Regions from separate parts of the Frateuria sp. GZRR35 genome, predicted to be linked through region 1. Evidence: predicted binding sites of a transcription regulator. Region 1 holds the regulator's gene; the other holds the start of a gene.
What was found. The regulator FliA, encoded in region 1, starts transcription of late flagellar genes. The targets are predictions, from matches to a motif close to TAAAGTTTNNCNNNCNNNGGCCGATAA.
Positions count from the first base shown of each region.

Region 2: ACFWZ3_RS16845 (glycoside hydrolase family 31 protein) is a predicted target of FliA. The motif match lies at 1,193-1,219, and genes of this name have one in related genera.

Region 1 covers NZ_JBHZGL010000011.1:13,344-16,747, forward strand. Annotated here, with positions in the region: gene ACFWZ3_RS12895 (chemotaxis protein CheA) at 1-282, opposite strand, end outside; gene ACFWZ3_RS12900 (protein phosphatase CheZ) at 295-936, opposite strand; gene ACFWZ3_RS12905 (chemotaxis response regulator CheY) at 933-1,340, opposite strand; gene ACFWZ3_RS12910 (RNA polymerase sigma factor FliA) at 1,386-2,189, opposite strand; gene ACFWZ3_RS12915 (MinD/ParA family protein) at 2,191-3,135, opposite strand; gene flhF (flagellar biosynthesis protein FlhF) at 3,132-3,404, opposite strand, start outside.
Region 2 covers NZ_JBHZGL010000020.1:10,123-13,526, forward strand. Annotated here, with positions in the region: gene ACFWZ3_RS16840 (alpha-amylase family glycosyl hydrolase) at 1-958, shown strand, start outside; gene ACFWZ3_RS16845 (glycoside hydrolase family 31 protein) at 1,246-3,404, shown strand, end outside.

The DNA of each region.
Region 1 (3,404 bases):
TTCGAGCAGCGCGTCCATTTTTGCCGAGTCCAGCACCAGCGCGCCGTTGCGGGCGACGTTGAGCAGGTCTTCGGCGTGATGGCACAGCTGCACCATCGGCTCGATGGCGAGGAAGCCCGCGCCACCCTTGACCGTGTGGAATGCCCGGAACACCGCGTTGAGCAGTTCGCCATCGCGCGGATTGGCTTCCAGCTCGACCAGTTGTTCCGACAGGCGCTCGACCAGTTCCCCGGCCTCGACCAGGAAATCGTCGCGCAGTTCGGCGTCGAGCGAGGGGTCCATCGCCGCCCCGCCTCAGAACCCGAATTCGCTGAGCAGGCGGTCCGCCTCGTCCTGGCCGGAGATCTTCTCCACCACCGGCGGCGGCTCGCGGCCGGACAGCGCGCCGGTCAGGCGAACCAGCTCCAGCAGCGAGGACTCCACCGACTCGATGAAGTTGACGACTTTCTTGATGCGCTGGCCGGACAGGTCCTGCCAGGACTGCGCCATCACCATGTCGTTGAGGCCATCGCGGCAGTTGCCGGCGAACGCACTGGCCTGGCGCGCCAGGTCGGCGACCGGATCGCACGGTGCGGCCGAGGCGAGCACCTGCTCGGCGCTCTGCGCCAGCGCGTCGGCCTCGGGGCTCATCCGTTCGGCGAAATCGATGCTGCGATGGGCCGCCTGCGCGCTCATCTCCAGCACGTCGTTCAGATGCTTGCGCACGTCGGCCACGCGGCCGGGCACGCCTTCCTGCGCCAGGTCGTTGCCGAGCCGGCTGACCGCGCCGTGCAGGTCGCGCGCGAGCAGGCCCAGCGCACGGAACAGGTGCTGTTCGCGCTGGCGCACCAGCGCGTCGAGCGCCTGCTCGAACGCAGCGCCATCGGCGCTGTTGAGCAGATCGTGCAGCTCGGCCGGCAGCGCGGTTTCGTCGAAGGTGGACAGGACGGCGCTCATGCGCTGGCTCCCGCGGCGGCAAGGCGCTCGAAGATCTTGGTGAGCTTCTCCTTCAGCGTGACCGCGTTGAACGGCTTGACGATGTAGCCGTTCACGCCCGCCTGGGCGGCGGCGATGATCTGGTCGCGGTTGTTCTCGGCGGTGACCATCAGCACCGGCAGGCCCTTGAGCGAGGGCTCAGCGCGGATCGCGCGCAACAGGTCGATGCCGGTCATGTTGGGCATGTTCCAGTCGGTCACGACCATGTCGAAGGGCTGGGTCTTCAGCATGGTCATCGCGTTGTTGCCGTCGTCGGCTTCCTGGATCAGCGTGTTGGTGAAGCCCAGCTCCACCAGCAGGTTCCTGACGATGCGCCGCATGGTGGAGAAATCGTCCACCACGAGGATTTTCATGTTCTTGTCCATTGGTTCCTCTTGGTAGGGAATGGGGAATGGTTGATCGTCAATGGTTCAGCGCGGGGCGGAGCGATCGGCCTGGGCACGCCGGCTTTTGCCTTTGCGATTGCCCATGTCCGATTCCTCGCTCCCGTCCCGCCAATCGCCCAGGCGCGCGCGCAGCCGCACGATCGCCTGGCCATGGATCTGGCACACGCGCGACTCGGTCACGCCGAGCACGGCGCCGATTTCCTTCAGGTTCAATTCCTGCTCGTAATAGAGCGACATGACCAGCTGCTCGCGCTCGGGCAGGCCGGAGATGCCGTCGATCAGCGCCTGGCGCAGACCTTCCTGCTCGATGCTCTCGGCCGGCCCCAGGTTGCCCTGGTCGACCACGTCGAAGGCGGGCGCGCCGTCGCCGTCATCCGGCGCGGTCAGGCTGAGCAGGCGCGCGCTGGCGGCATCGGCGAGGATCGCGTGGTACTCCTCCGCGCTCACGCCAAGCCGCTTGATCACCTCGGCGTCCTCGGCGTCGGCGCCGGTCTCGATCTCGATCTGGCGCACCACCTCGGCCACTTCGCGCACCTTGCGGTGCACCGAACGCGGGGTCCAGTCGGTCTTGCGCAGCTCGTCGAGCATGGCGCCGCGGATACGGATGCCGGCGTAGGTCTCGAAGCTGGCGGCGCGGTCGGTGGCGTAGTGCCGCGCGGCTTCCAGCAGCCCGATCATGCCGGACTGGATCAGGTCGCCCACGTCCACGCTGGGCGGCAGCCGGCCCATCAGGTGATAGGCAATACGACGCACCAGTGGCGCGTGCTGGCGCACCAACTCATCCGCACTCTGTTTTTGCAGCTGGAGATATTCCGATGCCACGCTCATGTCACCACCCCGACGCCGTCACGGCCTGGCCACCGAAAAAAGCGATGCGGTCCAGGCCCGCGCGCGCGGGTTCCTCCCAGTTATCGACCGCACCTGCCAATTGCTTGAATGCCTGCGACGAACGCGCTGCCGGCCACATGTCCACCACCGCGCTCTGGCGCCGGATGGCCTGCTTGAGCCGCTCGTCCTGCGGCACGAAACCCATGAAGTCCAGCACCACGTCCAGGAAGCGGTCGCTGACCTTGGCCAGCTTCTGGTGCAACGCGCGGGCCTCGCCCAGGTTGCGCACCAGGTTGGCGACGAAGCGGAACCGACGCACGCCGAAGTCGCGGGAGAGGACCTTGATCAGCGCGTAGGCGTCGGTGAGCGAAGCGGGCTCGTCGCACACCACCAGCACTACGTCGTCGGTCGCGGCGGCGAACATCGCCACGTTGTCCGACAGGCCGGCGGCGGTATCGACCAGCAGGTAGTCCGGTGGTTTGGGCAGCTCGTCAAACGCGCGGATCACCGCGGCATGTTCGCCGTTGCCCAGTTGCGCCAGCCGCCGCGCACCGGAGCCGCCGGGGATCACCTTGAGCCCGTGCGGGGCTTCCAGCACCAGCTCCTCCAGCGTGGCCGTGCCATCCAGGAGGTGGCCCAGGTGGCGCGAGGGCGCCAGGCCGAGCAGCACGTCGACGTTGGCCAGGCCCATGTCGGCATCCAGCAGCATCACCTCGTGCCCGGCCATCGCCAGGCTCATGCCGAGGTTGACCGCCACGGTGGTCTTGCCGACGCCGCCCTTGCCGCCGGCCACCGCGATCGCGCGGCAGCGGCGGCGCGGCGCGCCTGCATTGACCGCCTGGTGCGGCCGGTGCGGTGCAGGCGGCGCGCTGTCGCGCTCGCCCGTGATCGCGTTGAACATGTCTTTCAAGCCCCACGCCTGATTCATTGCAAGGATTCCGCTCATGCCTGCGCCACCATCGTCCCGAAGCGTTCGGCCAGCATCGCCTCGTCGGCGGCCGGCGTATTGCCCTTGAGCGCCTGCGCGGCGCGACATACCAGCAGGCGTGCGTCGGCGGCGGCGATGTCCTCGGGCACGCGCTGGCCGTCGGTGGTGTAGTCCAGCGCCAGCCGGTGGCGGATCAGCACCGACAGTGCGCCGCCGAGGCTGGGCGCCTCGTCGAGTTTGGTCAGGATCGCCGCGTGCGGCTTGACCGGCAGGTAGGCACGCACGGC
Region 2 (3,404 bases), on a different contig from region 1:
GCCGGCCGTGCGAGAGGCGATCGACGACATCGGCCGCTACTGGCTCGCCCAGGGCGCCGACGGCTTCCGCCTGGATGCGGCCCAGCACGTGTACTACGACTTGGCCACGCAGACGGACGATCCCGCGGTCCTGCGCAAGAATCTTCATTGGTGGACGTCTTTCCACCAGGCGATGAAGCAGGCCGACCCGGATGTCTACCTGATTGGCGAAGTCACGCGGGAGCAGCCGGGCGAGCTAAAACCCTGGTTCGGCCCGCTGGATGCGGTGTTCGACTTCCCGCTGGCCAGCCAGCTTGTCGCCAGCGCGCGCGAGGAACGCCCGGGTCCGCTGGATGCCTTGCTCAGGCGCATCGTCCGCGCCATCCCGACCGGTCAGGACGCGCCCTTTCTTTCCAACCACGATCAGGAACGGGTGATGAGCCAGTTGGACGGCAACGCGCAGCACATGCGCACGGCCGCCGCGATGCTGCTCACCCTGCCCGGCGAGCCGTTCATCTATTACGGGGAAGAACTCGGCATGCGTGGCCGCAAGCCGGACCCGGACCTGCGCGAGCCGATGCGTTGGCACCGCGAGGCTCACGGTCCGGGCGAAAGCCGCTGGAAGCGATTCAGCGCCGGCGATGGTCCCGCGGTCTCGGTGGATGCACAGCAGGACGACGCGCATTCGCTGCTTGCGTGGTACCGCATGCTGATCGCATGGCGCAGCACGTTGCCCGTGCTGCGCCAGGGCAAGCTGAGCGTCCCAGCCGTGTCCGACTCGCACGTGGCGGTCTGGCAGCTTGCCGACGCTGGCGACGACGTGTTGGTCGTTCACAACCTTTCCGGCCAGCCACAGACACTGAAACTCGACGGCCCGCTCGCACGCTTCACCCAGGTGCGCCTGGCCAGCCTGCCGGACGCCCGCATCGATGCCGCCACATTGCAGTTGCCCGCCTACACCTCGGTCGTACTCCAGTGAGCTCCATCCCCGGACCGTGGCGCCGACCGGCGTCCACAACGTACGAAGACGCTTTCCCTCGTACGGATGAGTCCGTTTTTCCACGCACCCGACGCTGCCCGGGATCGTGCGCCGCACCATCGGAAAACCGCGCCATGTCACGAATGAATACGTATGCAAACGGGTGTCCCGACGCGCGCACTGGCCCCTACTATGGGCCCGGCCCCGGTCGCCTGCACGCGCTCTTCACAAAGCTCAAGCGCGCGTCGACGGGGCCGATCACGTTGTTTGTTGTCGGAGTATTGCTGGTGTCCCCTTCTTCCGCTGCTGCATCGCTTTCCCAGGCCCGGGCGCACGCTGCGCTGGCCAGGCCCGCTGCCATTACCCCGGCCGCGCCGGGGTTCGACATTCCGCTGGGTGCCGATACGGTGCGTGTCGAACTGACGACGCCCGACACGCTGCACGTGCAGTTCCGCAAGGCTGGGCACGCAGCGGCGCCGACGATCGTTATCGATCCCGGCCTGCAGGCGGCCAGCCGCCCGAGCGCAGAGGTTTCCCACGATGCAAACGGCGCCCGGCTGCACTCCGCGCAGTTGGAGGCCGTATGGGACAAGGAACATGGCGAACTGCGCATCGGCGTCCCGGGCCAGGCCCCGCTGCTGCGCCAGTTCGCGCTTCCGTCGCTGGGCCAGGGCCGCCTGAGCCTGATCCACGCCAAGGGCGAGCCGATGTACGGCATCGGCGGCTTCGACGCCACCGAGCCGGCCACCGCCGGCCTGCTGCGCGATGGCTACCGTCCGGTCACGGCCGGTGAGCAGGGCCACGCCGGCGCACCGTTCGTCTGGACCACCGCGGGCTACGGCGTGCTGATCGACGGAGTCGGCGGCCAGATCGCGCTGGGCGACACACGCATCGACGCGCGCATGTTCGACGGCGGCCTGGACTACTACGTCTTCCTCGGCAACCCGCACGCGATCTTCGGCGCGATGGCGCAGGTCAGCGGCCGCAGCCCGCTGTTTCCCAAGTGGGCGATGGGCTTCACCAACAGCCAATGGGGCATCGATCAGAAAGAGCTGCTGGACATCGTCCAGGGCTACCGTTCGCGCCACATCCCGCTGGACAACTTCACCCTCGACTTCGACTGGAAGGCCTGGGGCGAGGACCACTACGGCGAATTCCGCTGGAACGAGGAGAAGTTTCCCGACGGCGACAGCGGCAGGCTCAAGACGCTGCTCGACGCCCAGGGCGTGCACCTGACCGGCATCATGAAGCCGCGCATCCATGTCGACACCGTCGAGGGAAGCGAGGCTACCGAGCACGGCTACTGGCTGGCGCAGAGCGACCCGGCGCCGGACTACTTCTCGCACCAGACCGTGCGGGAGATCGATTTCGCCGATCCGGCCGCGCGCGCCTGGTTCTTCAACAAGGCGCTCAAGCATTCATTCGAGACTGGCATGGTCGGCTGGTGGAACGACGAAGCCGACGATGTCGCCGTCGACCTGCAGCACATGGACATGCAGCGCGCGCTCTATGACGGCCAGCGCGCCCTGTCCGACCTGCGCGTGTGGTCGCTCAACCGCAACTTCTACCTGGGCGCGCAGCGCTACGCCTACGGGCTGTGGTCGGGCGACATCCTCACTGGCTTCGCCTCCATGGCCGGCCAGCGCCAACGCATGCTGAGCGCCATCAATGTGGGTGCCATGCAGTGGGGCATGGACGGTGGCGGCTTCAAGAAGGGTCCGCCGACGCCGGAAAACTACGCACGCTGGATTCAGTTCGGCGCCTTCACGCCGGTGTTCCGCGTGCACGGCGATTTCAACCAGAAGCGCCAGCCGTGGGTCTACGGTCCGGTGGCCGAGAAGGCCGCGACCGATGCGATCCGCCTGCGCCAGTCGCTGGTTCCCTACATCTACAGCTACGAGCACCAGCGTCGTGCCACCGGCGTGGGCCTGGTCCGGCCGCTGCTGTTCGACTGGCCCAACGACGCGAACGTGCGCAACGACATCGACGCCTGGCTGTTCGGCGACAGTCTGCTGGTCTCGCCGGTGGTCGAGCAGGGCCAGACGACCAAGCCGGTCTACCTCCCCGCGGGCGAGTGGATCGACTGGTTCAGCGGCAAGCACTATGCCGGTGGCCAGACCATCGAGCACGCGGCGGACGCCGAGCACTGGAGCGACATCCCGCTGTACATCCGCGATGGCGCGATCATCCCGGTCGCGCCGGTGATGGACTTCGTCGGCCAGCATCCGCTTACCGAGCTGGCGGTGGAACTGTTCCCGGCGGCCCGAGCCACCCGCTTCGATTACTACGACGACGACGGCAAGACCTACGGTTACGAACAGGGTGACTACTTCCTGCAGTCGATGCAGCTCGAAGCACACGAAGGCAGCGTCGCTTTCGCGATCGCCTCGCCACAGGGCAGCTATCGGCCGGCGTTGACGTCCTGGCTGCTGAAGTTCCACGGCGC